DNA from 4 places in the Pseudomonas sp. SDT291_1_S447 genome. Region 1 is predicted to be linked to each of the others. Evidence: predicted binding sites of a transcription regulator. Region 1 holds the regulator's gene; each other region holds the start of a gene.
What was found. The regulator sigma-54, encoded in region 1, starts transcription at its own class of promoters, with help from an activator protein. The targets are predictions, from matches to a motif close to ANTGGCATNNANNTTGCTNT.

Region 1 (7,535 bases):
CTTTTACCTTGCCTGCCTTGCCTTACGCCTACGACGCCCTCGAGCCGCATATCGATGCGCAGACCATGGAAATTCACTACACCAAGCATCACCAGACCTACATCAACAACCTCAACGCGGCGGTAGAAGGCACTGAATACGCCGAATGGCCAGTGGAAAAACTCGTCGCCAGCGTTCAGCAATTGCCGGAAAAGCTTCGTGCGGCGGTGATCAATCAGGGCGGCGGTCACGCCAACCATTCGCTGTTCTGGGAAGTCATGGTGCCCAACGGTGGCGGCAAGCCGGATGGCGCGCTGGCCAAGGCCATCGATGAACATCTGGGCGGCCTCGACAGCTTCAAGGAATACTTCACCAAAGCCGCACTGACCCGCTTCGGCAGCGGCTGGGCCTGGCTCAGCGTGACCCCGGAGAAAAAGCTGATCGTGGAAAGCAGCGGCAATCAGGACAGCCCGTTGATGAATGGCAACACGCCGATTCTCGGTCTCGACGTCTGGGAGCACGCCTATTACCTGCGTTATCAGAACCGTCGTCCGGAATACATCAATGCGTTCTACAACGTGATCAATTGGCCTGAAGTGGCTGCGCGCTATCAGGCCGCACTGGTTTAAGTCTTCTATAAAAACAATCCAAGGCTGACTATGGGCACTGAAACACTGGCGATCGGAAGTGGGCGTATGTTTCGTTACGCAGTGGGATCGCTATTGCTGTTGGCGGGCATGACCTTGCTGGTCGCCCACGGGCTGGAATGGCTGAATCTCGAGCCGAGGCTGTCGCGGGCGTTGCAGGGCGGCGCGATCTGCGCCCTTGGCACGGCGCTTGGCGCTGTCCCGGTGCTGGTGATTCGGCGCATGCCCCAGGCACTCAGCGATACCTTGCTGGGTTTTGGCGCCGGGGTGATGCTGGCGGCGACGGCATTTTCGTTGATCGTGCCGGGCATTGCTGCTGCCGAAAGCCTCGGCCTGACTCCGTGGGGCGCCAGTGGCCTGATCTGTTTCGGCATCATGCTCGGTGCGTTTGGCCTGTATCTGGTTGATCGCAAGGTGTCGGGCGCGTCCCCGGAAATGCTCGTCGGCACCGTCGAGCATCCGGTGATACCGCCGCGGATCTGGCTGTTCGTGTTCGCCATCATTGCCCATAACATCCCTGAAGGCATGGCCGTCGGCGTTTCTGCCGGCGGCGGCATGCCGGATGCGGACAGTCTGGCCATGGGCATCGCTTTGCAGGATGTGCCGGAAGGTCTGGTGATTGCATTGGTGCTGGCCGGGGCAGGGATGTCGCGGTTCAAAGCATTTTTGATCGGGGCGGCGTCAGGTCTGGTCGAGCCGGTGTTTGCGCTGTTGTGCGCGTGGCTGGTCAGTCTGGCGCAGGTGTTGTTGCCATTAGGACTAGCGCTCGCGGCGGGGGCCATGTTGCTGGTGGTGACCCACGAAGTGATTCCCGAGTCGCGACGCAATGGTCATGACAAACTGGCCAGTCTTGGTCTGTTGATCGGGTTTTGTCTGATGATGGTGATGGATACGGCGTTGGGTTGAAGTCGTGCAAAAGATCGCAGCCTGCGGCAGTTACTATACGGAACGCATTCCAATGTAGGAGCTGCCGCAGGCTGCGATCTTTTGACTTTGGCTGTCAGCCGCCTTCGTCGAAATAGTTGTTGATCAACGCCACCAGCGCATCCAGCGCTTCCTGTTCCTGATGCCCTTCAGTACTCAAATAGATCTTGGTGCCCTTGCCTGCCGCCAGCATCATCATCGCCATGATGCTTTTACCGTCAACCGTGGTCTCTGGTGTACGACCCACTCTGATCGTGCAATCCGGATACTGCCCGGCCACTCCGACAAACTTGGCCGATGCGCGGGCATGCAGGCCCAGCTTGTTGATGATTTCGATTTCCAGAGCAGGCATCGCGGTGTGAATCCTTTAAGTGAGGTCGCGGTGGCGAACCTGGACGTTCTTCAGGGTTTTCTGCAGGGCCTGACCCAGACGTTCGGTCAGGTAGACGGAGCGGTGATGCCCGCCGGTGCAGCCAATGGCAATGGTGACGTAGGCACGGTTGCTGGCGGCGAAGCGCGGCAGCCATTTGTGCAGGTAGGTGAAGATGTCCTGAAACATCTCTTCGACCTCCGGCTGTGCCGCCAGGTATTCAGCCACCGGCGCATCGAGACCCGATTGCGCGCGCAGTTCCGGCTTCCAGTACGGATTGGGCAGGCAGCGCACATCGAACACCAGATCCGCATCCACCGGCATGCCGCGCTTGAAGCCGAAGGACTCGACCAGAAATGCGGTGCCCGGCTCTGGCTGATTCAGCAGGCGCAGCTTGATGGAGTCGCGCAGCTGGTACAGGTTGAGGTTGGTGGTGTTGATTTTCAGGTCGGCGAGGTCGGCGATCGGGCCGAGCAGGGCGGTTTCATCCTGGATCGCTTCGGCCAGCGAGCGATTGGCGTTGCTCAGTGGATGGCGACGGCGGGTTTCGGAGAAACGCTTGAGCAGGGTTTCTTCGTCGGCGTCCAGATACAGGACATCGCATTGGATGTGCTTGGCCCGGACATCTTCAAGCAACTCGGGAAAGCGCGTCAGATGGCTCGGCAAGTTACGCGCATCGATCGACACGGCCACCAGCGGTTGCGCCAGCTCAGTGTGAATCAGTGCGCGTTCGGCCAGTTCCGGCAGCAAGCCTGCGGGCAGGTTGTCGATGCAGTAATAGCCGTTGTCCTCAAGGACATCCAGAGCCGTACTTTTACCCGAGCCGGAACGGCCGCTGACGATGATCAAACGCATGATTAATGCCCGTTCTGCTCGCTCAGGACGACCTGATACAAGGCTTCGCTACTCGGTGCGCTACGCAGCTTTTCGCGCACTTCCTTACGATCCAGCATGCTGGCGATCTGACGTAGCAACTCCAGATGCGCATCGGTGGCGGCTTCCGGGACCAGCAAAACAAACAGCAGGTCAACCGGAGCGCCGTCAATGGCGTCGAAATCGATCGGAGCGTCAAGGTGCATCAGCGCGCTGATCGGCGCTTGGCAACCCTTGAGGCGGCAATGGGGGATGGCGATGCCGTTACCAAAACCGGTGGAACCGAGTTTTTCACGGGCAATCAACGCCTCGAAGACATCCTGCATGGCCAGATCCGGCACTTCGCGGGCGATCAGGTTGGCAATTTGTTCGAGGGCTTTCTTTTTACTGCCACCCGGCACGTTCACGAGGGAACGGCCGGGGGTCAGGATACTTTCAAGTCGGATCATGGAATGGGGGGTTATCGACCTGTCGCGCCCTGGAGGAGGCTTTGGGTCTTTTCCTTATGCTTTTTGAGTTGGCGATCCAGCTTGTCGGTCAGCAGGTCAATGGCGGCATACATGTCGTCATGCTCGGCATTGGCAACCACTTCTCCGCCGGGAATATGCAAGGTGGCTTCGATTTTCTGCTTCAGCTTTTCGACGCACATCGTGACTTGCACGTTGGTGATCTTGTCGAAATGGCGCTCTAATCGGTCGAGTTTTTCGTTGATGTAGGTGCGCAGAGGTTCGGTCACTTCCAGTTGGTGTCCACTGATGTTGACTTGCATACAGCTTCTCCTTCGTTGCCAGTGCATAAAGCGGCAGGCTGGATAGCCTGCCACTGGAACGCTGTAACGTGGCTTACATCAACCGCTTGCGTTCGCTCGAAGGCGCGATCCCGAGGGATTCGCGGTACTTGGCGACGGTGCGGCGAGCCACCTGAATGCCTTGTGCCTCCAGTAAACCAGCGATCTTGCTGTCACTCAACGGCTTTTTCTGATTTTCCGCGGCAACCAGTTTTTTGATGATCGCGCGAATCGCCGTGGACGAGCATTCGCCGCCTTCAGAGGTGCTGACGTGGCTGGAGAAAAAGTATTTCAGTTCATAAATACCGCGCGGGGTATGCATGAATTTCTGCGTGGTCACCCGGGAAATCGTCGATTCGTGCATGCCCACGGCTTCGGCGATGTCATGCAGCACCAGTGGCTTCATGGCTTCGTCGCCGTACTCCAGGAAGCCGCGTTGATGTTCGACGATCTGGGTAGCAACTTTCATCAGGGTTTCGTTGCGGCTCTGCAGGCTCTTGATGAACCAGCGAGCTTCCTGCAACTGATTGCGCATGAACGTGTTGTCGGCGCTGGTGTCGGCGCGACGGACAAAACCGGCGTACTGGGCGTTGACGCGCAGGCGTGGTACCGATTCCTGATTCAGCTCGACCAGCCAGCGCTCGTTGTCCTTGCGCACGATGACATCAGGGACGACGTATTCGGCTTCAGTGGACTCGATCTGTGAGCCCGGACGCGGATTGAGGCTTTGCACCAGCTCGATGACCTGGCGCAACTCGTCTTCCTTGAGCTTCATGCGCCGCATCAACTGGCTGTAGTCGCGGCCGCCGAGCAGGTCGATGTAATCGCTGACCAGACGCTTGGCTTCAGCCAGCCAAGGCGTCTTGACTGGCAGCTGGCGCAATTGCAGCAGCAGGCACTCGCCAAGGTTGCGGGCGCCGATGCCGGCCGGTTCAAACTGCTGGATGCGGTGCAGGACGGCTTCGATTTCGTCCAGTTCGATGTCCAGTTCCGGATCGAACGCCTCAAGGATCTCTTCGAGGGTTTCGTCCAGGTAGCCCTGATTGTTGATGCAGTCGATCAGGGTCACGGCGATCAGGCGATCGGTGTCGGACATCGGCGCGAGGTTCAGTTGCCACAGCAGGTGGCTTTGCAGGCTCTCGCCAGCGGAGGTGCGGGTGGTGAAGTCCCACTCGTCATCATCGCTGCTGGGCAGGCTGCTGGCGCTGGTCTGGTAAACGTCTTCCCAGGCGGTGTCGACCGGAAGCTCGTTGGGAATGCGCTCGTTCCATTCGCCGTCCTCGAGGTTGTCCACCGTCGGGGCGGTTTCCTGATAGGAGGGTTCCTGGATTTCGGTGGGTTTCTGTTCGGCGTTGTCGGCCATGGGGTCGGAATTGTCGAAGTCGTCGCCTTCTTCCTGGCGTTCGAGCATCGGATTGGATTCCAGAGCCTCCTGGATTTCCTGTTGCAGATCCAGGGTCGACAATTGGAGCAGGCGGATGGCCTGTTGCAGCTGCGGTGTCATCGTCAGCTGCTGGCCCATTCTCAAGACTAGCGATGGTTTCATGGCAGGGGCTTAACACCTTATTCGCCGGCGCTATGCGCCATCCACTACAGGGCGCCGGGGCGCCAAACTTAAGCAAATTATATGCCTGAAACTGAAGTGTTTGCCTAGAGCGCTGTAACAATTAAAGCGTATTAATTCCTGCTTGAATCGATACAGCGCCCGGGCGGCGCACCGGGCACTGTTACGCTTACAAGCGGAACTCGTGACCCAGATACACTTCCTTGACCAGATCGTTGGCCAGGATGGTTTCTGCATCGCCTTCAGCAATGAGTTGGCCATCGTTGACGATGTAAGCGGTTTCGCAGATGTCCAGCGTCTCACGGACGTTGTGGTCGGTGATCAATACACCGATACCCTTGGCCTTGAGGTGGTGGATGATCTGCTTGATGTCGCCGACCGAAATCGGATCGACACCGGCAAACGGTTCGTCGAGCAGGATGAATTTCGGTGCCGTTGCCAGCGCGCGAGCGATTTCCACCCGGCGGCGTTCACCACCGGACAGGCTCATGCCGAGGTTGTCGCGGATGTGGCTGATGTGGAATTCCTGCAGCAGGCTTTCCAGCTCTTTGCGGCGACCGGCCTTGTCGAGTTCCTGACGGGTCTCGAGGATGGCCATGATGTTGTCGGCCACCGACAGTTTGCGGAAGATCGACGCTTCTTGCGGCAGATAGCCGATGCCAGCCTTTGCACGGCCGTGCATCGGCTGGTGGCTGACGTCCAGATCATCGATCAGTACGCGGCCCTGATCGGCCTGCACCAGGCCGACGATCATGTAGAAACACGTGGTCTTGCCGGCGCCGTTCGGGCCGAGCAGACCGACGATCTGGCCGCTGTCGATCGACAGGCTGACATCACGCACGACCTGGCGGCTTTTATAGGCCTTGGCCAGGTGCTGAGCTTTCAGAGTTGCCATTACTGGGTTTTCTCGTCGGTTTTCTTCTTCGGCTGGATCACCATGTCGATGCGCGGACGCGCCTCGGTGACCTTGCTTCCTGTAGCGCGACCGGCGCTGGCCAGTTTCTTCACGGTGTCATAGACGATTTTCTCGCCCTGAGTGACGTTGCCGTCTTTGTCGACGACCTTGGCCTTATCGATCAGCACGACGCGGTTTTGCTGGGCGTGGTATTGAATCGTCACGCCGTAGCCTTGAACTGGTTTGGCGTCGCCCTGGGTTTGCAACTGCTCGAAGTAAGCCAGATTGCCCACGGAGGTCACTACGTCGATATCGCCATTCGGCGCGCGAGTCATGGTGACGGTGTTGCCTTTAACGATCATCGAGCCCTGGGTGATGATCACATCACCTTTATAGGTAGCGATGCCGTTCTTGTCATCCAGTTGGGCGTCGTCGGCCTGAATGCGGATAGGTTGCTGCTGATCGTTCGGCAGAGCCCAGGCGCTCACGCTTCCCAGTGCTGCGCCCAGACTGAGCAAAATAGGGAGGGTTTTAACGAGCCTCATACTGTCCTCTTACGTTCGATAGCAGGTGTATCCTGCTTTCCTTCAGGTACGCTTTCATTCCAACGCCAGTCGATACACCGCCAGCGCCGTCGATTCTAACGGGTTGCTCGGTCTGCGCATATTCCTGCTGCGGGAACACGGTCATGCGAGTGGAAGTGATCAGGATGTCGCGCTTCTTTTCATCGGTGCGCGCAACGCGTACCGAATCGATCAGTTCGACTTCGGTGCCGCCTGAGTTCACTTCACCGCGCTCACTGGTCACGTGCCACGGGAATTCTGTTCCGCGATACATGTTCAGGTCGGGTTTGGTCACGAGCGTGACGTCAGTTGCCTTCACGTGCTCGGCTTTCTCGGACGTCATTTCATACTGCACCTTGCCATCCGGCAGGTATTGCAGGGTATGGGTGTTGGTTGCATACCAGTCGATAGGCGTTTCCACCGAGGTGACCGGTGGTTTGTCGAGAAAGCGTTCCGGGCTGATATTCCAGTAGCCGACCGCTGCGAAAATCGCAGCGATGCAGCCGAACAGCAGGAAGTTACGAAATTTTTTGCTGAACATGGTTTGGCTCACAGGTACGCGGCGTTGGCCGCATCGAGGCGGCCCTGGGCGCGCAGGATCAATTCACAGAATTCGCGGGCGGCGCCTTCACCACCGCGAGCGCGGGTCACGCCATGGGCGTGTTCGCGGACGAAGTCGGCAGCGTTGGCCACGGCCATGCCCAGGCCGACCCGGCGGATCACTGGCAGGTCGGGCAGGTCGTCACCGAGATAGGCGACCTGTTCATAGCTTAGGCCCAGTTGCTCAAGCAGGCCGTCGAGAACGACCAATTTGTCTTCGCGTCCCTGAAACAGGTGGGGGATGCCGAGGTTTTTCGCCCGGCGTTCGACCACTGGAGTCTTGCGACCACTGATGATAGCGGTCTGCACGCCGGCGTTCATCAGCATTTTGAT
Region 2 (7,535 bases), on a different contig from region 1:
ATGCATCTGCTCACACCCACCGCCCCGGCGCATGCCGCGTACCGGGCAGGCATCCAGATAATCCAGGCCCACCGCCAGTTTCAGATGTCGCTCCGGCCGCGCCAGTTGATTGGTCACGTCAAAGCTGTACCAGGCGTCATCCAGCCATGCTTCTGCCCAGGCGTGGCTGGCCAAATGTTCACAATCCTCGCTGTACAAATACCCCGAAACATAACGCGACGGAATCCCGAGGCTGCGTGCGCAAGCCAGAAACGCATGAGCGTGATCCTGACAAACCCCGGCACGCCCGGCGAAGGCTTCCGCCGCGCTGGTGTCGACTTCGGTGGAACCCGGCGTGTAGGTCATGTGCTGATTCAAACCGTGCATCAGATCGATCAGCGCGGTGCGATCGCGCCGCTGTTTGCAGGATCTCTCGGCAAACGCGCGCAACGCCTCATCTGCCTCAGTCAGCCGGGTAAAACGCAGGAACGGCAGCGCCGACTGGCTCTCATGCTCGGCCTCGCGCAACTCATCGATATCAACCTGGCCGCGCGCGCCGATGATGATCGCTTCGTGCGGTTCATCCATGGTCAGCACATGCAGAATATTGCCGAACGGATCGAGTTGCGCACGCACCGGGCGCGGCAGGTCGAGTTGCCAGCTCAGCACATGCTGACGCTCGCTGTCGTGGGGGGTCAGCCGCAGGTACTGGATGCTCGCCCGCACCTGATCTTCGTAGTGATAGGTGGTCTCGTGGCTAATGGAAAGTCTCATGCAGCCTCCAGGTAGGAACTGTGAATGGCGTTGCCCAACTGGCGCACCAGCGGGATGAATTCGGTCAGCCAAGCGTGCAGGCCTTCCTCGAGAATTTCGTTGATGCCGGTGTAGCGCAAGCGTGCGTCCATCTCTGCCGCCAGACGCTGCGCCGGTCGGCCGTTGGCCCCGGGCAACTGCGCGAGAATCTGATCGATCTCTTCGGTGCAGGCCCGCAGTGAACGCGGTACATCGGCGCGCAACAGCAGCAACTCGGCGACATGCCGGGCGCCGGGCGCATCGCGGTAGATTTCGGTGTACGCCTCGAATGACGACAAGGCCCTTAGCAACGCACTCCATTGGTAATAGGCGTGGGCGGTGCCATCGCTGACCGCTTCAGCCTGATCGCCAGCCATTTCATAGCGGGCATCGAGCAATCGCAGGGTGTTGTCCGCGCGTTCGATGAACGTACCGAGGCGAATGAAACGAAACGCATCATTACGCATGATCGTGCCGTAGGACGCACCACGGAACAGGTGCGAACGCTCCTTGATCCATTCGCAGAAACGGCTCATGCCGTAGCGGCTCAGGCCCTGTTCAGCGATCCCGCGAATCTCCAGCCACGTCGAGTTGATGTTCTCCCACATGTCCGCCGTGATGCGTCCGCGTACCGCGTGAGCACTGGCCCGCGCCGCGCCGAGGCAGCTGTAGATGCTCGCCGGATTGGCCGCATCGAGGGCGAAAAAGTGCAACAGGCGCTCGGCATGCAGCGCGCCGTGACGTTCCAGATAATCGTCGAGGGTGCCGGTGATCAGCAGCGGCATGGCCAATTCGTGCAAACCGTCGCCGCGACCGTCCTGCGGCATCAGCGACAGCGAATAACTGATGTCGAGCATCCGGGCGAGGTTTTCCGCCCGCTCCAGGTAACGCGACATCCAATACAGATCCGAGGCAGTTCTACTTAACATGGCAAGCTTCCTTCAATCCTCGACCACCCAGGTGTCCTTGGTTCCGCCACCCTGGGAGGAATTCACCACCAGGGAGCCTTCGCGCAGCGCGACACGGGTCAAACCGCCGGGCACCACGCGGGTTTCGCGCCCGGACAAGACAAACGGACGCAAGTCGATATGGCGCGGCGCAATGCCGTTTTCGACAAAGGTCGGACAAGTCGACAGCGACAGCGTCGGTTGCGCGATATACGCGTGGGGCTTGGCCTTGATCCGCTCGCGGAACGCGTCGATTTCGGCCTTCGTCGACGCCGGACCCACCAGCATTCCGTACCCGCCGGAGCCTTGGGTTTCCTTGACCACCAGATCTGGAAGATTGGCCAGCACGTGGGAAAGTTCAGACGGGTTGCGGCATTGCCAGGTCGGCACGTTCTTCAGGATCGGTTCTTCGTCGAGGTAGAACCGGATCATGTCGGTAACAAACGGGTACACCGATTTGTCGTCCGCCACGCCAGTGCCGATGGCGTTGGCCAGCACCACATTGCCGGAGCGATAGGACGACAGCAGCCCCGGCACACCGAGCATCGAGTCGGGATTGAACGCCAGCGGATCGAGGAACGCGTCGTCGAGGCGGCGGTAGATCACGTCCACCGCTTTCGGGCCGTCGGTGGTGCGCATGAACACTTTGTCGTCACGCACGAACAGATCCGCGCCTTCGACCAGTTCCACGCCCATTTCCCGGGCGAGAAACGCGTGTTCGAAGAATGCACTGTTGAAGCGTCCGGGCGTCAGCACTACGACGCTCGGGTCGTCGATCGGACTTGAGCTTTTCAGGGTGTCGAGTAGCAGGTTCGGGTAGTGATCGATCGGCGCAATGCGCTGCGCGGCAAACAGCTCCGGGAACAGGCGCATCATCATCTTGCGGTCTTCGAGCATATAGCTGACGCCGCTCGGGGTGCGCAGGTTGTCTTCGAGCACGTAATAGGTGCCGTCGCCATCGCGCACCAGATCGACGCCGGAGATGTGCGAATAGATATCACGGTGCAGATCGAGGCCTTGCATCGCCAACTGATATTGCTCGTTGGCCAGCACCTGTTCGGCAGGAATGATCCCGGCCTTGATGATGCGCTGCTCATGATAGAGGTCAGCGAGAAACATGTTCAGCGCCTTGACCCGCTGGATGCAGCCGCGCTCGACGATTCGCCACTCGCTGGCGGGAATGCTGCGCGGGATGGTGTCGAAAGGAATCAGGCGCTCGGTGCCCTGCTCGTCGCCATAGAGCGTGAAAGTGATCCCGGCGCGATGGAACAGCAAGTCAGCCTCGCGTCGCCGTTGGGCCAGCAGCTCGTCAGGCGTGTCGGCCAGCCAGCGGGCGAACTCGCGATAATGCGGGCGAACCTGGCCGCCGGCATCGTACATCTCATCAAAATAGGTGCGGATCATGCCGTACTCCTTGTCACCCGGACATACAGGCCTTCGCAAGGCCCGTGCCATCGGCATAAACGCTTTGATTTCAATCGGTTGAAAATACACACCGCAAGCACCGCACCATTCCTGTGCGGCAAATGCCCCAACCGGATTGCCCCCGCTTCATTGCGACGCACTGCATCGCCTATCACCAGCATAGTCAGAGTTAATTTCACTGCCCGGCACTGCCTGCGGATAATCCGCGCATTCGCTGCAAAACTTCCCCGCGCACAGCGCCGCGAAGTCGCCAGCTCAACTGACCTGGACTGCCCTCGCAGCCCGCCCCGCTGTAACCCTGACCGGTTTCCTCTCCTTATCGGTCTTCCCTTTTAGCCACCCTCTCCGGTGGCTTTTTTTTGCCTCGGTTTCTTGTTTCAGGGTTTTGCTTACGCCGAAAATGACAACGGCCAACCCGAAGGTCAGCCGTTGTTCAACAAATGAAACCAGAGATCAGTTCAAACGGTGGCGGTTGCGCACCTCCTGTTTCACACCCCAGCCTTCGATAATGCCGCCCAGAGGTTCAACCACGGCAGAGAAACCCTGCTCGAAGTCGCCGATATCGTCATAGGTCGCGTACATCACTTTGCTCAATTCCAGCGCCCACGCACCGTCATCACGCACGCTGACCTGGGCATTGATGGATTCACCGCGAAATTTGCCTGCCGCCCTGCGCGCCCGCTCCTCGTCCGGGAAAATCGCGTAGAACTCGATGGGATGGAATCGGGAAAAATCGAAACCGCCTTCTTTCATGCGGCGCAGAACATTGCTGCTGATGTCTTCTTGATAGGCTGTGCTCATGAATCGTCCCCCTCGCATAGATGGATAGACTTTCCGTATTCCCGCCCCGGGCCTTAGGCCAAAGTACGACGGCAACGTGGTTGCACGCGGGAACAAGCATGTAGCTGACAAGACCAGACCTTAGCGATCCGTTCGCTGATCTCGCTTGCAGAGTAGCCCCAAGTTAGAGCCGCTGCCAAGGCCTGGTTGCTTCGGATGAAGGAAGATTTTCAGATTGGAGTGATGCTGCGGATCTTGATGCTGTTTTGGGTTTCGAGGCTTTTGACGCCAGCATCGGGGGTTCGCCCTTCCAGATCGTTGAGATCCAGTTTGGCGGCGACGGGCAGGAGCCGTTCCTTGATCAATCGAGCGGCCTCATCGTCGCTGGGGCATTCCGCGCGCTCGAACACCTCATCGACAATTTCACCATGATCGTCCACGAAAGTGACTTTCCACTTTTGCATCGGTGCCTCCTCGATCAAACCCGCAAATGGGCTTACACCTAAATCGACTGGTGCGCCGAAAGTTGGTTCAAAAGGATTACAGCGCACGAACATGAATAAAACGACATCTACATTACGGGGAAGCAAATGTGGGAGCGAGCTTGCTCGCGAAAGCGGTTTTTCATTCAACAAATATGTTGCCTGACAGTCCGATTTCGCGAGCAAGCTCGCTCCCACAGGGGAGTTTCAGTGTTCTTTAGTCGTTGCTTGGCTTGTTGATCGCCTGCAGCACGTACTGCGGCAAGGCGAAGGCGCCGATGTGGATTTCCGGGTTGTAGTAGCGAGTGACGATGCCGCTGCCAATGAAGCGCTGTTGCAGGGTTTCACGGCTGAGCTTGCGGTAAGCCGGGTTGGTCGAGCCCCAGGCGAACGTCATCGAGCCACCGATGTAGGTCGGCACGGCGGCCTGATAGAAGTGCCAGTCCGGGAACAGGCTGTTCAGGCGACCGGCAGTGGTTTTCACTTCGTCGATTTGCATGAACGGCGTGCCGTTCTGGGTCACGAGGATGCCGCCCTCGTTCAGGCAGCGATGGCACGCCTGGTAGAAGTTCTCCGAGAACAGCACTTCGCCCGGGCCGATCGGGTCGGTGGAGTCGGAGATGATCACGTCGAATTTTTCGGTGGTAGTGGCGACGAAACGCATGCCGTCGTCGATCACCAGGTTCAGGCGTGGATCGTCGTAGGCGCCGCTGGAGTGGTTCGGCAGGAACTCTTTGCACATGTCGACCACGGTGCCGTCGATCTCGACCATGGTGATGTGCTCGACACCAGCGTGCTTGGTCACTTCACGGAGCATGCCGCCGTCACCGCCACCAATGATCAGCACGCGCTTGGCGCTGCCGTGGGCGAGGATCGGCACGTGGGTGAGCATTTCGTGGTAGATGAATTCGTCGGCTTCGGTGGTCTGGATCACGCCGTCCAGCGCCATTACACGACCCATGCGCGGGTTCTGGAAAATCACCAGATGCTGGTGTTCGGTGCGCACTTCGTGCAGCAGTTTTTCCATGCGAAAACGCTGGCCGTAGCCTTCGTAAAGGGTTTCCAGGTACTCGCTGGTTTTGGTGACGGTCATGGTCAAGTGCTCCGATGAATGCGCGGGCGCCAATCGTGGGGACGATTGCCCGGGAAAGGCGCGCATTCTACGATGCCGAAGATGACAGGTCGAACCTCACTTCATCGGCAGACCACAATCCCTTGTAGGAGTGAGCCTGCTCGCGATAGCGGTTTTTCAGTCACTGACTCATTGACTGAAGGATAGCTATCGCGAGCAGGCTCACTCCTACAGGGTATTGCGGTGTTCTCGGGATCAGTGTCAGATCCGCACGTTACCGCGCGGTCCGGCAATAGCCCAGATGATCAGGCCCAGCACCGGCAGGAGGATGATCAGCAGCACCCAGACGATTTTCATCCCGGTGGTCGCGCCGCTTTTCAACACGTTGATGATGGCCCAGATGTCGAGGGCAAGGATGATCAGGCCGATCAGACCGTTGAACGTGGAACCCATGGTGTCGCTCCAGAATAGTGGCATGCACTTTTAGGATAGACGGTCGCGCGCAGGGTTCCCTTTTATTGCGTTCAGACGTGAACAGCGATCTTCAGGGCTTCAAGCGATGGCGCGGCGGCGATGCCGACTTCAGCGCACAACTCCAGTACCCGTGGCACGTCGTTGCCGTAGACCAAAACCATTTGCAGCTCGTCGTCGAGCAACTGACTGAAGTTCATCAGCGTGTAACCGCCGTTCTCCTTGTTCATGCTGCTCATTTGCACCTGAATGCGGTTGAGAGCGGTCAAGGCTTCGGTTTTGGCCAGTTGCTTGGGCTTGAGGTTGAAATCGACGCCCGGACCGAACGAGGCAACAATCTGCGCGAACAAATCGACGTAGGTGTCAGCCTGGAACAGCACGGTTTCCGGCAGACTGCCGACTACGACCCACTCACCCAACGGGATCGGGAATGTGTCGTCATAGTTGATGTCCGGGTTGGCGGTCAGAAAAGCATCAGCATCGGCGTAGGCCTGTGCCGCTTCGTCGGCGACTTTCACGATCTCGTCCTCGCCCATGCAGCCGGAGCTGATTTTGCTGATGAGTTCGACGAGTGCGGCTTTCATGAGGGCGGATCCTGTGGCGAAGGTGAATTTCGAGGGCGCGGAGGATAGCGCACAAAGCAAAAGATCGCAGCCTGCGGCAGCTCCTGCAAGTTCAGCGTTCGACCGCGAAACGGGCCACAAACGCAATCAGTGTAGGAGCTGCCGCAGGCTGCGATCTTCTGATCTTATCAACCCAACAATTTTTCCAGCTGCGCCGTGGTATCAACCGCGCCCATCGTCCGTGCAGCGTCGAGCGCGGTCACGCCATTGGCGTCCTTGGCCTGCGCGTTGGCGCCTTTGCTGATCAGGTATTCAACGATTGCAACGCGGTTGAACATCGCTGCCATCATCAGCGCCGTACGCCCATCAAACGACGAGCCCTCAATCTCTGCACCCGCCTCGACCAACGCCGTGACCACCGCCAGATCGCCTTTGAACGCCGCACCGGCAATCGGACTCTGGCCGTTGCCATTGCGCATTTCCGGGTCAGCCTTGTGTTTAAGCAGCACTTGCACCGCATCCACATGGCCGTAGTAGCTGGCCAGCATCAGCAATGTGTCGCCCTTGCTGTTTTTCAGGTTCACCGGCAAACCGGCCGTTACCAGACGATCAAGCATCTCAGCATCACCGTCACGCGCCTTGTTGAAAACCTGCTCGGTGAATTCGGCAGCTTCTTCAGGGGTCATCTGGCGGCTTTGGTCGGACATGGGGCAACTCCACTTTCGGTCAATCGGAAAGCCGACAGTTTCCCGAGCGAGACGCTGGCTGTCACCCCCTTTTTCTCAAGCCGTCTCATAGCCAGATTCAATAACGATGTTTGCCTTGATGAATTTCCGCCAGCACCTCGTCGGTGACCCGAACGTAGGTCTGGGTGCCGGGCAGCCATGCATAGATCGGGTCATCACCCGTCTGGCCGGGGTCGAAGCCTTCATTTTTCAGGCGTGTTTTCTGATATTTGAAGGTGCCGGTAGTTTCCATCTTGACCTTCACTCGCAGGAACAACGGTACGGCATAGGCCGGCATA
Region 3 (7,535 bases), on a different contig from region 1:
CCCTCCGGGAGAGGGCTAAGGTGAGGGGCTCTTGATCTTCAAGACTCAATCCACATTTCCCCCAGACAAACAAAAACGCCCCCGGTCTCGCGACCGGGGGCGTTTTTTCAAGCTCGGGCTAAATTACGCCTTGGCTTTCTTGGCAGCGCGGGTACGCTCGCTTTCGTCCAGGATCTTCTTGCGAAGACGGATGGACTTAGGAGTAACTTCGCACAGCTCGTCTTCCTGGATGTATTCCAGAGCCTGTTCCAGAGTGAAGCGAACAGGTGGTACCAGAGCGATGGTTTCGTCTTTACCCGAAGCACGCATGTTGTCGAGCTTCTTGCCTTTGGTTGGGTTTACACCCAGGTCGTTGTCGCGGCTGTTCTGACCAACGATTTGACCGTTGTAGATCTCTTGACCGTGTTCTACGAACAGCTTGCCACGAGCCTGCAGGGTTTCCAGCGAGTAGGTCAGTGCCTTACCGGTTTCAACCGAAACCAGAACGCCGTTCTGACGGCCGGACATGTGGCCCGACTTGACGGTGTCGTAGCGATCGAAGATCGAGGTCAGGATGCCAGCACCGTTGGTCAGGGTCAGGAACTGGTTACGGAAACCGATCAGACCGCGAGCAGGGATGTTGTATTCCAGACGAACACGGCCCTTGCCATCCGGCACCATGTTGCTCAGGTCGCCTTTACGCAGACCCATTTCTTCCATGACCTTGCCCTGAGCTTCTTCAGGGATGTCGATGGTCACGTTTTCGAACGGTTCTTGTTTAACGCCGTTCACTTCACGAATGATTACTTCAGGACGGCCCAGGGCCAGCTCGAAGCCTTCGCGACGCATGGTTTCGATCAGTACCGAGAGGTGCAGCTCACCACGGCCGGAAACCTTGAACTTGTCAGCGGTGTCGCCTTCTTCAACGCGCAGTGCAACGTTGTACAGCAGCTCTTTGTCCAGACGGTCCTTGATGTTACGGGACGTCACGAACTTGCCTTCTTTACCGCAGAATGGCGAGTCGTTTACCTGGAAGGTCATCGAAACGGTTGGCTCGTCAACGGTCAGAGGCTTCATCGCCTCGACAGTGTCCGGGTGGCACAGGGTGTCGGAGATGAACAGCGAGTCCATACCGCTGATGCAAACGATATCGCCTGCTGCAGCTTCTTCAACGTCGATGCGGTGCAGACCGTGGTGACCCATCAGTTTCAGGATACGGCCGTTACGGCGCTTGCCGTCGGCACCGATCGCCACAACCGGGGTGTTCGGCTTGACGCGGCCACGAGCGATACGGCCAACGCCGATAACACCCAGGAAGCTGTTGTAGTCCAGAGCGGAGATCTGCATCTGGAACGCGCCATCACGGTCAACAGCCGGAGGCGGAACGTGGTCGACGACCGCTTGGTACAGCGGGGTCATGTCTTCCGCCATGGCGGTGTGATCCAGACCGGCAATACCGTTCAGGGCCGAGGCGTACACAACCTGGAAGTCCAGTTGTTCTTCGGTAGCACCGAGGTTGTCGAACAGGTCGAAGATCTGGTCCAGAACCCAGTCCGGACGCGCGCCTGGACGGTCAACCTTGTTGATTACCACGATTGGACGCAGGCCGGCTTCGAAAGCCTTCTTGGTCACGAAACGAGTTTGCGGCATAGGGCCGTCTTGAGCGTCAACCAGCAGCAGAACGGAGTCAACCATCGACATTACGCGTTCAACTTCGCCGCCGAAGTCGGCGTGGCCCGGGGTGTCCACGATGTTGATATGGTAGCCGTTCCAGTTGATGGCGGTGTTTTTCGCCAGAATGGTAATACCGCGCTCTTTTTCCTGGTCGTTGGAGTCCATCACGCGCTCGTCGTTGAGCTCGTTGCGCTCCAGAGTGCCGGATTGACGCAGGAGTTTGTCTACCAGGGTGGTTTTACCATGGTCAACGTGGGCAATGATGGCGATGTTGCGTAGATTTTCGATCACTTGTGTATCTCGATCAGAGGATTCGGTTTGCTGACAAGTCTTGGCAGCGATTAGCAGTAGTGTCCGGCATGGCCGTTACAGCTTGACGGCGGTGTCGGGGGGCCGGTGACGCAGGCCACAGGCAAACAGCCCCGGGCACTTAGCTCGGTCGATAAACGCGCACATTGGCATGCCCCTCACTGAGCAAATGGTGAGCATGCAGGCGACTCATCACGCCTTTGTCGCAATACAGCAGGTACTGGCGAGTCGGATCCAGCTCCTTGAAACGAGCGTTCACTGCGTAGAACGGCATCGTCTGTACTTCTACGCCAGCGAGTTCCAGCGGCTCATCCTCGGCGGCATCCGGGTGACGGATGTCGATCACGATCTGGCCGGCCAGTGCTTCGCTGACTTCTTCAATCTGTACGTCCTGGCCCAATTCGTCGATCACCCGATCGATCGGCACCAGTTTGGCGTTTTCGAGCGCACGCTCGAGCACCGCCATGTCGAATTCTTTCTCTTCGTGCTCAACGCGACCGCGTTTGGCGGCGGTCTTCGGATTGACCGAAATGACTCCGCAGTATTCCGGCATGTGCCGGGCGAAATCGGCGGTGCCGATCTCGTTGGCCGTGTCGATGATGTCCTGCTTGTGCGCCACGATCAGCGGACGCAGGACCAGTTTGTCGGTCACGCAGTCGATCACCGACAGGTTTGGCAGCGTCTGGCTCGACACCTGGGAGATCGCCTCGCCGGTGACCAGCGCTTCGATATGCAGGCGATCGGCGATGTTGGAAGCCGCGCGCAACATCATACGCTTCAATACGACGCCCATATGACTGTTATCGACTTTGCCGAGAATTTCGCCCAACACTTCTTCGAACGGAACACTGACAAATAGCACGCGTTGCGAGCTGCCGTACTTCTTCCAGATGAAATGCGCGACTTCCATCACGCCCAATTCGTGGGCACGACCGCCCAGATTGAAGAAGCAGAAGTGCGTCATCAGGCCGCGACGAATGATCTGGTAAGCCGCAACGGTCGAGTCAAAGCCGCCGGACATCAATACCAGCGTCTGCTCCAACGCACCCAGCGGGTAACCGCCGATGCCGTTGTGCTGGCTGTGGATCACAAACAACCGTTTGTCGCGAACTTCGATCCGGACTTCGATTTCCGGCGCTTTCAGGTCGATACCGGCGGCACCGCACTCACGGCGCAGCTTGCTGCCAACGTATTTTTCAACGTCCATCGAGCTGAACGCGTGCTTGCCGGCACGCTTGCAACGCACCGAGAAAATCTTCCCGGCCAGTGCAGCGCCGTAGTGCTCTTTGCACTTCTCGGTGATGTCGTCGAAGTCGCCCAGCGGGTACTCGTCGATCTGCAGAAAGTGCGCGATGCCCGGCATGCAGGTCAGGCGCTCACCCATCTCTTTCAAGGCTTTGGCGTCGGTTACGCGGGTTTCCAGCTCGAGATTGTCCCACACACCGTTCACCACCACGGCCGGGTCCAGGTCACGGAGCACGGTGCGGATGTTCTTGGCCAACTGGCGGATGAACTTCGTCCGGACAGGTCGGCTTTTGATGGTGATCTCGGGGAAGACTTTTACGATTAGTTTCATGAAAACAGCGCGCGAACGGCCAGCCGAAAAAGGGGGGCGCGGATTATAGCGGAAATTGCTCAAGGTTTAACCAGTTAATGTGCAGAAGGTTTTGTATGCACCAAAACAGGTCATTTGCAGATTGTGACGCTACATTAAAGGGCGATATTTTCTGCTTTAAGAAGCTCCGCACCTTAATAAGCGTGAATTTGGGGCAAAAAACCCATGCTGGGGCACTGGCATGCAATTTGCTCCCTTGTGAGGCAGGTTGCCTTGGCAGAGTATTCGCGCCGGCATCACCACTATTAAGGGCATCCACTACCAGCCCTAATTCACCCGGAGGACACTATGTCGAAGTCGGTTCAACTCATCAAAGATCATGACGTCAAGTGGATTGATCTGCGCTTCACGGACACCAAAGGCACTCAGCACCACGTGACCATGCCGGCTCGCGATGCGCTGGAAGACGACTTCTTCGAAGTCGGCAAGATGTTCGACGGTTCCTCCATCGCTGGCTGGAAAGGCATCGAAGCCTCCGACATGATCCTGCTGCCGGACGACGAAACTGCCGTGCTCGACCCGTTCACCGAAGACGCCACCCTGATCCTGGTGTGCGACATCATCGAACCGTCGACCATGCAAGGTTACGATCGCGACCCGCGCGCCATCGCTCACCGTGCCGAGGAATACCTGAAGACCACCGGTATCGGTGACACCGTATTCGCCGGTCCAGAGCCTGAGTTCTTCATCTTCGACGAAGTGAAGTTCAAGTCCGACATCTCCGGTTCGATGTTCAAGATCTACTCCGAACAAGGTTCGTGGATGTCCGACCAGGACATCGAAGGCGGCAACAAAGGCCACCGTCCAGGTATCAAAGGTGGTTACTTCCCGGTTCCGCCGTTCGACCACGATCACGAAATCCGTACTGCCATGTGCAACGCACTGGAAGAAATGGGCCAGACCGTTGAAGTTCACCACCACGAAGTGGCAACTGCCGGTCAGAACGAAATCGGTGTCAAGTTCAACACCCTGGTGAAAAAAGCTGACGAAGTTCAGACGCTGAAATACGTTGTCCACAACGTGGCTGACGCCTACGGCCGCACCGCTACCTTCATGCCGAAGCCACTGTACGGTGACAACGGTTCGGGTATGCACGTGCACATGTCCATCGCCAAAGATGGCAAGAACACCTTCGCTGGCGAAGGCTATGCCGGCCTGTCCGAAACCGCTCTGTACTTCATCGGCGGTATCATCAAGCACGGTAAGGCACTGAACGGCTTCACCAACCCGGCCACCAACTCCTACAAGCGTCTGGTGCCAGGTTTCGAAGCGCCGGTGATGCTGGCCTACTCGGCTCGCAACCGTTCCGCGTCGATCCGTATTCCTTACGTCAACAGCCCACGTGGCCGTCGTATCGAAGCGCGTTTCCCGGATCCGGCTGCCAACCCGTACCTGGCTTTCGCAGCACTGCTGATGGCTGGCCTGGACGGTATCCAGAACAAGATCCACCCAGGCGACGCTGCCGACAAAAACCTGTACGACCTGCCGCCTGAAGAGGCGAAAGAGATCCCGCAAGTTTGCGGCAGCCTGAAAGAAGCTCTGGAAGAGCTGGATAAAGGCCGTGCGTTCCTGACCAAGGGCGGCGTGTTCTCCGACGACTTCATCGACGCTTACATCGCGCTGAAATCCGAAGAAGAAATCAAGGTCCGTACCTTCGTACACCCATTGGAATATGAGCTGTACTACAGCTGCTGATCCGGTAGCGCTGCGCTACGCGGCGTGAGTGAAAGAGGCCTCCTTCGGGAGGCCTTTTTTATTGCCTGCGATTTATGGCGTCACGCAGATCCCTGTGGGAGCGAGCCCGCTCGCGAAGGCGTCGTATCAGTCGCCATCACCGCCAATGACGCACCGCATTCGCGAGCAGGCTCGCTCCCACAGGGGATTTGTGGCGCCTGAATGATCTCCGGATGTGTGCCGAGTTGGGCCAACCGCCGCGTCTGTCCTATGCTGCATCCCATCGTTTTCAATCCCGGTCGATTTCATGGGTCGCATCTTTATCTACATACTGCTGCTGATCGCCCTGCCCGCCGCCGCGCAGATCTACAAGTACACCGATGCCAATGGCAACACGGTGTACAGCGATCACTCGCCAGACGGCGTGCAGGCGCAGCCCGTGGAGTTGCCGCCGCTCAACCGTGTCGAGCCTCAGGCGCCCAGCGCACCGGCCCCCTCTGGCACGGACAATCGCCAGCCGGCACGCAGCGATGCCTATGAGATTCTGGAAATCGCCGGCCTGCCCACCGAAGAAGCCCTGCGCGCCAATAACGGCACGTTCACCGTCAACGTGCTGATCAAACCGCGCCTGCGGCCACCGCATCAATTAAGACTGGTATTGGACGATGAACCCTACGGTCAGCCGAGCAACGTGCCGATCCTGCAACTGGTGAACGTGGATCGCGGCGAACATCGTCTCGCCGTGCAAGTGATCGACGGGCAGACGATCATTCAGCAGAGCCCGCCAGCGGCCCTTAGCGTACAGCGAGTACACAAGCCATGATTCGCGCGTGGCTTATCACTGTGTTGGCACTGCTGACGCTGCAAGCATCGGCTGAGGTCTTCACCTATACCGATGCGCAGGGCAATCGCGTCTACACCGACCAACCGCGCGGCAACGCCAAGCGAGTGCCCATCGCAACCAGCAATCGCATGTCGCCCAACCCAACGGCCGCCGCGCCGGTCACCACCGCGAAAAAATCCGTCGAGCAGCCTCTATTCCATTACGACATGCTGCGCATTCTGATACCTGAACCCGATGCCACGATTCGCAGCAGCGCAGGTGAAATCATTGTCAGCGTCACCAGCGAGCCCGGACTACAGCGAGGTCACCGTTATCGCCTGCTACTGGACGGACAGGCCACGGGCGAGCCAGGCCTCAGTCCAGTGTTCCCGCTGAACAACATTGATCGTGGCAGCCACAACCTTTCCGTGGAAATCCTTGACACCGAAGGCCGTACCGTCGAACGCACCGCCAACCAGCCCTTCCATATGCTGCGCATCTCGCTTGCGCAGAAGCGTCAGGTCAAACCTTGCACCAAGGACGACTACGGCATCCGTCCAGAATGCCCACTGAAAGACAAACCGCCCGAACCAAAAAACCCCTTCCTGCGTTTCTTCTAACGCCGCTCAGCTTTGCGCACTATATTGGTGCAATAGGCTGCACCGTACCCACAATCCAACCCATTTTGGTTCGAAACTACCCGTGAGAGCTGGCCCTGTGCCACGCAAACGAGCGTCAAACGCCTGTTTCACGGGTTAAGCGCTTCTTTTCGGAGCCTTGGTTTGGTTTTTGCATTTTCCCGATACCGACGCTTGCTTGTTGCGCACGCTCCGCCCCCAAAAGAGGCTCCGATGACTATTAGCGACGCAATTCACCGTTTGCTGCTCGACAACCTGACCACCGCCACCATCCTGCTCGACGCCGAATTGCGCCTTGAGTACATGAACCCGGCGGCGGAGATGCTGCTCGCCATCAGCGGGCAGCGCAGCCATGGCCAATTCATCAGCGAGTTGTTCACCGAATCCACCGAGGCGCTGAATTCCCTGCGCCAGGCCGTGGAGCAGGCGCATCCGTTTACCAAACGCGAAGCCATGCTCACCGCGCTCACCGGCCAAACCCTTACTGTGGATTACGCGGTGACGCCGATCCTCAGCAACGGCGCCACGATGTTGCTGCTGGAAGTCCACCCGCGTGACCGCTTGCTGCGGATCACCAAGGAAGAGGCGCAGCTGTCCAAACAGGAAACCAGCAAGATGCTGGTGCGCGGCCTCGCCCACGAGATCAAGAACCCGCTGGGTGGCATCCGTGGCGCCGCGCAACTTTTGGCCCGCGAACTGCCGGAAGACAGCCTGCGTGATTACACCAACGTGATCATTGAAGAGGCCGACCGCCTGCGCAATCTGGTTGACCGCATGCTCGGCTCGAACAAACTGCCGTCGCTGGCGATGTGCAACGTCCACG
Region 4 (7,535 bases), on a different contig from region 1:
TGAAGTTCTTGAACAGGAAGACCTTCTCCAGTTGCATGATGCTGTCGCGTACTTCGATGTTCCAGTCAGGGATCTGCTTGATCAGGATCGGCAGTTCTTCGTCGCTGACTTGTGGCGCATCGGCGCGGCAGGCTTCGCAGTGGGCTTGGTTCAAAGTGGACATGGCGTATTCCTGAAATCGAGTGTGTTTTTTTTATTAAAGCGTTTGAGCCGTCAATGCCGTCACGCTAAACCAAAGTGGCGGTGACGGACAGGCTCAATTGTCAACAAAAGTCGCGGTTCACGCGGCTTTCGGTTTCGGCGGAAATTTCGGTGCGTGCAGACCCAGCTGCATGCCTTGGCGAACCATGGCCATGATGTCTTCATGGGCCACGTCGAACAGACGCTTGAGGTTCGGCAGGACAAAGTACAGCGGTTGCAGGATGTCGATGCGATACGGCGTGCGCATGGCTTCGAGCGGGTCGAAGGCCTGATGCTCGGGTTCGTCCGACAGCGAGTAAACGGTTTCTTTTGGCGAGGACAGGATGCCGCCACCGTAGATGCGTTTGCCTTGCGGGGTATCGACCAGGCCGAACTCGATGGTCATCCAGTACAGGCGCGCCAGGTACACGCGTTCTTCTTTGGTCGCTTGCAGACCGAGCTTGCCGTAGGTGTGGGTGAATTCGGCGAAATACGGGTTGGTCAGCAGCGGGCAGTGACCAAAGATCTCGTGGAAAATATCCGGCTCTTGCAGGTAATCCAGCTCTTCGCGGGTGCGAATGAATGTAGCGACCGGAAATTGCTTGCTGGCCAGCAGTTCGAAAAAGGTCTGGAAGGGAATCAGTGCCGGAACTCGGGCGACCTGCCAACCGGTGGTCTCGCCGAGCACCTTGTTGATCTCGCCGAGTTGCGGAATGCGGTCGTGGGGCAGACCGAGTTTTTCGATACCGTCCAGATACTCCTGGCAGGCACGCCCTTCAATCACTTTCAGCTGGCGAGTGATCAGCGTGTTCCACACCGCGTGTTCTTCGGCGGGGTAGTCGATAAAACCTTGCGCATCGGGCTCGCGGGCCACGTATTGCGTCTGCTTCATACTGCTCTCCTGCTAGGGGAATTCGTTCTTGTTATGTCCAGCGATGGACTCAGAATTACCTGAGAGCGGGTTGATGTGCAGCAGGTTGAATGGCCTGCGCGTAGGAAATTTCTCGTTAATTCGTAAAGTTATCGTTACGCTTTGCTCGTCATCGCGCATTTTCGGTGATTTTCAGGTTTGAAAAGCTGGGTGGCTGTCACATAATCTTGACAACTATCTGTGTGCCTCGACAGAAAAATGAGCTTCGGGCGCACCGCAATACCCTGTGGGAGCGAGCTTGCTCGCGAAAGCGCTGGGTCTGACACATCAATGTTGGATGTGCTGACGCCTTCGCGAGCAAGCTCGCTCCCACAGGGTCGGTATTCAACTCCCAATCTTGTCGGGCCTTATATATGCGCATCAAAGTCCACTGCCAGAACCGCATCGGCATCCTGCGCGACATCCTCAACCTGTTGGTCGCCTACGGGATCAACGTCGCGCGCGGTGAGGTCGGTGGTGAGCATGGCAATGCGATCTACCTGCACTGCCCGAACCTGATCAACATTCAGTTCCAGGCGCTTCGTCCAAAGTTCGAGGCGATCGCCGGGGTGTTCGGCGTCAAACGGGTAGGGCTGATGCCCAGCGAGCGTCGGCACATGGAGTTGAATGCGCTGCTCGGCGCGCTGGAGTTTCCGGTGCTGTCGATCGACATGGGTGGCTCGATCGTGGCGGCCAACCGTGCGGCGGCGCAGTTGCTCGGCGTGCGGGTCGATGAAGTGCCGGGGATTCCGCTGTCGCGTTATGCCGAAGATTTCGACTTGCCGGAACTGGTGCGCGCGAATAAATCGCGAATCAACGGCATGCGGGTCAAGGTCAAGGGCGACATCTTTCTGGCTGACATCGCGCCGCTGCAATCGGAACACGACGATAGCGAAGCCATGGCCGGCGCGGTGCTGACCTTGCATCGCGCCGACCGCGTTGGCGAGCGTATCTATAACGTGCGTAAGCAGGAACTGCGTGGTTTCGACAGCATCTTCCAGAGCTCGAAAGTGATGGCGGCTGTGGTGCGTGAAGCGCGGCGTATGGCCCCGCTGGATGCGCCGCTATTGATTGAAGGCGAAACCGGCACCGGTAAGGAATTGCTCGCACGCGCTTGCCACCTCGCCAGTCCGCGCGGGCAGTCGCCGTTGATGGCGCTCAACTGCGCAGGTTTGCCGGAGTCGATGGCCGAGACCGAGTTGTTCGGTTACGGCCCGGGCGCGTTCGAAGGTGCACGCGCCGAAGGCAAGCTCGGGCTGCTGGAATTGACGGCGGGCGGCACGCTGTTTCTTGACGGTGTCGGTGAGATGAGCCCGCGTCTTCAAGTGAAGTTGCTGCGCTTTTTGCAGGACGGTTGCTTTCGCCGGGTCGGCAGTGATGAAGAGGTTTATCTGGATGTGCGGGTCATCTGTGCGACGCAGGTCGACTTGTCGGAGCTGTGCGCGCGCGGTGAGTTTCGCCAGGATCTGTATCACCGCTTGAACGTGCTCTCCTTGCACATCCCGCCGCTGCGTGAATGCCTCGACGGCTTGACCCCACTGGTTGAGCATTTTCTCGACCAAGCCAGTCGGCAGATCGGCTGTTCGCTGCCGAAACTGGCGCCAGCGGCGATGGATCGGCTCAGTCATTACCACTGGCCGGGCAACGTGCGGCAACTGGAGAACGTGCTGTTCCAGGCGGTTTCGCTGTGCGACGGCGGCACGGTGAAGGCCGAACATATTCGTCTGCCGGATTACGGCGTGCGTCAGCCGCTTGGCGATTTTTCGCTGGAGGGGGGGCTGGACGAGATTGTCGGGCGCTTCGAGAAAGCGGTGCTGGAGCGGTTGTATTCCGAGCATCCGAGCAGCCGGCAGTTGGGCAAGCGGTTGGGGGTTTCGCATACAACCATTGCCAATAAGCTGCGTGAATACGAAGTCGGCAAAGAGCCGGGCAGCACGTGATCGTTCCCACGCTCTGCGTGGGAATGCAGCCCGGGACGCTCCGCGTCCCAAAGCGGACGCAGAGCGTCCATTGAGGCATTCCCACGCGGAGCGTGGGAACGATCATTCTTTTGATCTTTTGCCGCCAAGCGGCATAACACCGCCGGTTTTTCGACTTCGATACATTTCAAATTCCCCTGCAACATCCCCAAGTCCTTTGTTTACCGGGCCTTTGTGCGCCAGAAAAAAGTTGGTCTGCAAATTGCTTATGGCTCAGCAGTACAGCGGTGGGCGGCAAACGTCCGGCATGCAGAGGAAAGAGTGTGGACAAGTACCTTTATGTGGCAATGACCGGCGCCAGCCAGAATGCGCTGGCGCAAAAGGCGCATGCCAACAACCTGGCGAACATCTCCACCAACGGTTTTCAGCGCGACCTGGAGCAGGCGCGTTCGATGCCGGTGTTCGGTGACAGCTTTCCGGCGCGTGCGTTTGCCATGAGCGAACGGCCCGCCACCGACTTCACCCCGGGCTCGCTGGTGCAGACCGGTCGTGACCTCGACGTCGCGGTGACCGGCAACGGTTTCATTGCCGTGCAGAACCCTAACGGCGGCGAAAGCTACGTGCGCACCGGCAGCCTCAACGTCGACGCCCTCGGCGTTCTGCGCGCCGGCAACGGCATGCCGGTGATCGGCAACGGCGGTCCGATCGCCGTACCGCCAGAGCAGCAGATCGAAGTCGGTGAAGACGGCACCATCAGTATTCGTGCGATGGGCGAAGGCCCGCGCGTCATGGCGGAAGTCGACCGGATCAAACTGGTCAACCCGGACATCAAGAACATGAACAAGGGCCTCGACGGCTCGATCTACACCAAGGACGGCCAGCCGGCGCAGGCCGATGCCAACGTCAAACTGGTGTCGGGTTTCCTTGAGTCGAGCAACGTCAATGCCGTGGAAGAGATGACCTCGGTGCTGGCCTTGGCCAAGCAGTTCGAGTTGCACGTCAAGATGATGAACACCGCCAAAGACGACGACCAGGCCATGGCTCGGGTCTTGCAGATCAGCTAATTATCAGAACGTCGCGCCGAAAAACAGGCGCACGAGGAGAATCGAATGCTTCCGGCTCTATGGGTTGCCAAAACCGGTCTGTCCGCCCAGGACACCAACCTGACCACCATTTCCAACAACCTGGCAAACGTGTCGACCACGGGTTTCAAACGTGATCGCGCCGAGTTCCAGGACTTGCTGTATCAGATCAAGCGTCAGCCAGGCGCTCAGTCGACCCAGGACAGCGAACTGCCGTCGGGTCTGCAACTGGGTACCGGTGTGCGCATCGTCGGCACCCAGAAAAACTTCACCGCCGGTAGCCTGCAAACCACCGAGCAGCCGCTGGACATGGCCATCGACGGTCGCGGTTTCTTCCAGATTCTGCAGCCGGACGGCACCACGTCGTACACCCGTGACGGTACTTTCCACCTCGACTCCAATGGCCAGATCGTCAACGCCAGCGGTTTCGCACTGGAACCGGCCATTGTCATCCCGAACGATGCCCAGACCTTCACCGTCGGCCGTGACGGCACGGTGTCCATCACTGTCGCTGGCAACGCCGCGTCGCAGGTGATCGGCAACCTGCAAACCGCTGACTTCATCAACCCGGCCGGTCTGCAAGCCGTGGGCAACAACCTGTTCCTGGAAACTGCCGCTTCCGGCGCGCCGCAAGTTGGCACCCCGGGTCTGGCCGGTTTCGGTACCACCCTGCAGAACACCCTGGAAACCTCCAACGTCAGCACTGTTGAAGAGATGGTCAACATGATCACCACTCAGCGCGCTTACGAGATGAACTCCAAGGTGATCTCCACCGCTGACCAGATGCTCTCGTTCGTAACGCAGAATCTGTAATCAAGTCTATGAGGCGGCCATGAGGTCGCCTGCAGCACCGTGAGGTAGGGTCATGAATCGCTTTGTATCTGTTCTGGCATTGAGTGGGGTCGTCTCGCTCGCGGGCTGCGTCGCCCCGACGCCCAAGCCCAATGACCCTTACTACGCCCCGGTGTTGCCGCGCACACCGTTGCCGGCTGCGGCCAATAACGGCTCGATCTATCAGGCCGGTTTCGAGCAGAACCTGTACAGCGACCGCAAGGCTTTCCGGGTTGGTGACATCATCACCATCACCCTGAATGAGCGCACACAGGCGAGCAAGAACGCCAACTCGCAGATGGACAAGAACAGCGATAACAAGGTCGGTCTGACCTCGTTGTTCGGCTCCAGCCTGACCACGAACAACCCGATCGGCGGCAACGACCTGAGTCTGAACGCCGGCTATAGCGCCGACCGCTCGACCAAGGGCGACGCCAAGTCCGGGCAGAGCAACAGCCTGACCGGTTCGATCACCGTGACCGTGGCTGACGTGCTGCCCAACGGCATCATCGCCGTGCGGGGCGAGAAGTGGCTGACGCTGAACACCGGTGACGAACTGGTGCGCATCGCCGGCCTGGTACGCGCCGATGACATCGCCACGGACAACACCGTGTCGTCGACCCGGGTCGCCGATGCACGCATCACCTACTCGGGTACCGGCGCGTTTGCCGATACGAGTCAGCCAGGCTGGTTCGACCGTTTCTTCCTCAGCCCGCTGTTCCCTTTCTAGGTGGCTACGTTGAATTTCAAGAGCCTCATGCTGGCTGCGGCGCTGATGTCCGCAGCCTTTGGTGCCCACGCCGAGCGGCTGAAAGATATCGCCAGCATTTCCGGCGTGCGTTCCAACCAGTTGATCGGTTACGGCCTGGTGGTCGGGCTTAACGGCACCGGCGACCAGACGACGCAAACCCCGTTCACCCTGCAGACCTTCAACAACATGCTCTCGCAGTTCGGCATCAAGGTGCCGCCGGGATCGGGCAACGTGCAGTTGAAAAACGTCGCGGCGGTGTCGATCAGTGCCGATTTGCCGGCGTTCGCCAAGCCAGGTCAGCAGGTCGACATTACTGTGTCCTCGATCGGTAACTCCAAGAGCTTGCGCGGCGGCACACTGCTGCTGACCCCGCTCAAGGGTATCGACGGCAACGTCTACGCGGTCGCTCAGGGCAACCTTGTCGTCGGTGGTTTCGACGCCGAAGGTCGTGACGGTTCGAAGATCACCGTCAACGTTCCGTCGGCCGGTCGTATCCCGGGCGGTGCCTCGGTGGAGCGCTCGGTGCCGAGCGGTTTCAACCAGGGCAACAGCCTGACGCTGAACCTCAATCGCTCCGACTTCACCACTGCCAAACGTATCGTCGACAAGATCAACGACATGCTCGGCCCTGGCGTCGCGCAAGCCATCGACGGCGGTTCGATCCGTGTCACTGCGCCGCTCGATCCGAGTCAGCGCGTCGACTACTTGTCGATCCTGGAAAACCTTGAAGTCGACCCGGGTCAGGCGGTGGCGAAAGTCATCATCAACTCGCGTACCGGTACCATCGTCATTGGTCAGAACGTGAAAGTGTCACCAGCCGCCGTGACCCACGGCAGTCTGACGGTAACGATCACCGAAGACCCGATCGTCAGCCAGCCCGGCCCTCTGTCCAACGGTCAGACGGCTGTTGTGCCGCGCTCGCGGGTGAATGCCGAGCAGGAAGCCAAACCGATGTTCAAGTTCGGCCCGGGCACCACCCTCGACGAGATCGTGCGTGCGGTGAATCAGGTCGGCGCGGCACCGGGTGACTTGATGGCGATCCTCGAAGCCTTGAAGCAGGCCGGCGCGTTGCAAGCCGACCTGATCGTGATCTGAGGCCGACCCTTATGGATATGCGCAAAAGCGGTCTGGTCAGCAGCAGCGATTCGGGTTCGTACTCGGACCTCAATCGCCTGAATCAGCTCAAGGTCGGCGACAAGAACAGTGATGCGAACCTGCGCAAAGTGGCGCAGGAATTCGAATCGCTGTTCCTCGGCGAAATGCTCAAATCGATGCGCTCGGCGACCAATGCCTTGGGTGAAGACAACCCGCTCAACACGCCGGCGGCCAAGCAGTATCAGGAAATGTACGACCAGCAACTGGCCGTTTCCATGTCCCGCGAAGGCGGTGGTATTGGTCTTGCCGACGTGCTGATGCGACAGATGTCGAAGAACAAACCGCTGGCGCCGGGCGAAGCCGCTGCTGCGTCCGCCGCCAAGCAGGAAGAGGCCAAGGCAAAAGCCGCGGCCGTGGTCACACCTGTTGCCGCTGGCACCGTTGCCACCAACGGCCCGTTGTCGCGTCTCAATGGCGAGCGCCCGTTGTGGGCGTCGCGCTCGGTGAATGCGCCGAACACGCAACTCGCTCATCGCAATGACATGGAAATGATCAACCAGCGTCGTCTGGCCTTGCCGCCGAAACTGGCTGATCGTTTGCTCGCCGGGCTAGTGCCGTCGGCCACACCGGCAGTCGCAACGCAATTGCCGCAGCGCGCCACGACCGCAGCCACGACCGGTGCCGGGCCGCTGTACAACGGCGACTGGCTGGCGCGCGCCGAGGGCGAAAAAGCCTCTGGCGGCCAGATGCAGGTCTACGGTCGCGCC

Region 2: a site for sigma-54 is predicted at 3,155-3,174, ahead of ACW9IR_RS24410 (circularly permuted type 2 ATP-grasp protein). Genes of this name have one in related genera too.
Region 3: a site for sigma-54 is predicted at 3,753-3,772, ahead of glnA (glutamate--ammonia ligase). Genes of this name have one in related genera too.
Region 4: a site for sigma-54 is predicted at 3,259-3,278, ahead of ACW9IR_RS23925 (flagellar basal body rod protein FlgF). Genes of this name have one in related genera too.

What each region holds. Positions count from the first base shown of each region.
Region 1 covers NZ_JBSVXS010000059.1:4,517-12,051, forward strand. The annotation lists gene ACW9IR_RS18145 (superoxide dismutase) at 1-608, shown strand, start outside; gene ACW9IR_RS18150 (ZIP family metal transporter) at 639-1,532, shown strand; gene ACW9IR_RS18155 (HPr family phosphocarrier protein) at 1,627-1,902, opposite strand; gene rapZ (RNase adapter RapZ) at 1,918-2,775, opposite strand; gene ptsN (PTS IIA-like nitrogen regulatory protein PtsN) at 2,778-3,242, opposite strand; gene hpf (ribosome hibernation-promoting factor, HPF/YfiA family) at 3,254-3,562, opposite strand; gene ACW9IR_RS18175 (RNA polymerase factor sigma-54) at 3,636-5,126, opposite strand; gene lptB (LPS export ABC transporter ATP-binding protein) at 5,314-6,039, opposite strand; gene lptA (lipopolysaccharide transport periplasmic protein LptA) at 6,039-6,584, opposite strand; gene lptC (LPS export ABC transporter periplasmic protein LptC) at 6,571-7,143, opposite strand; gene ACW9IR_RS18195 (KdsC family phosphatase) at 7,152-7,535, opposite strand, start outside.
Region 2 covers NZ_JBSVXS010000118.1:141-7,675, forward strand. The annotation lists gene ACW9IR_RS24400 (transglutaminase family protein) at 1-753, opposite strand, end outside; gene ACW9IR_RS24405 (alpha-E domain-containing protein) at 750-1,700, opposite strand; gene ACW9IR_RS24410 (circularly permuted type 2 ATP-grasp protein) at 1,713-3,122, opposite strand; gene ACW9IR_RS24415 (ribonuclease E inhibitor RraB) at 3,597-3,944, opposite strand; gene ACW9IR_RS24420 (hypothetical protein) at 4,154-4,387, opposite strand; gene speE (polyamine aminopropyltransferase) at 4,623-5,498, opposite strand; gene ACW9IR_RS24430 (PLDc N-terminal domain-containing protein) at 5,739-5,930, opposite strand; gene ACW9IR_RS24435 (hypothetical protein) at 6,002-6,532, opposite strand; gene ACW9IR_RS24440 (ankyrin repeat domain-containing protein) at 6,700-7,218, opposite strand; gene ACW9IR_RS24445 (long-chain-acyl-CoA synthetase) at 7,316-7,535, opposite strand, start outside.
Region 3 covers NZ_JBSVXS010000027.1:13,751-21,285, forward strand. The annotation lists gene typA (translational GTPase TypA) at 124-1,944, opposite strand; gene thiI (tRNA uracil 4-sulfurtransferase ThiI) at 2,084-3,538, opposite strand; gene glnA (glutamate--ammonia ligase) at 3,866-5,272, shown strand; gene ACW9IR_RS11860 (DUF4124 domain-containing protein) at 5,559-6,074, shown strand; gene ACW9IR_RS11865 (DUF4124 domain-containing protein) at 6,071-6,694, shown strand; gene glnL (nitrogen regulation protein NR(II)) at 6,926-7,535, shown strand, end outside.
Region 4 covers NZ_JBSVXS010000111.1:1,455-8,989, forward strand. The annotation lists gene ACW9IR_RS23910 (4a-hydroxytetrahydrobiopterin dehydratase) at 1-163, opposite strand, end outside; gene phhA (phenylalanine 4-monooxygenase) at 281-1,072, opposite strand; gene ACW9IR_RS23920 (sigma-54-dependent phenylalanine hydroxylase transcriptional regulator PhhR) at 1,465-3,030, shown strand; gene ACW9IR_RS23925 (flagellar basal body rod protein FlgF) at 3,333-4,073, shown strand; gene flgG (flagellar basal-body rod protein FlgG) at 4,119-4,904, shown strand; gene flgH (flagellar basal body L-ring protein FlgH) at 4,957-5,652, shown strand; gene ACW9IR_RS23940 (flagellar basal body P-ring protein FlgI) at 5,680-6,768, shown strand; gene flgJ (flagellar assembly peptidoglycan hydrolase FlgJ) at 6,780-7,535, shown strand, end outside.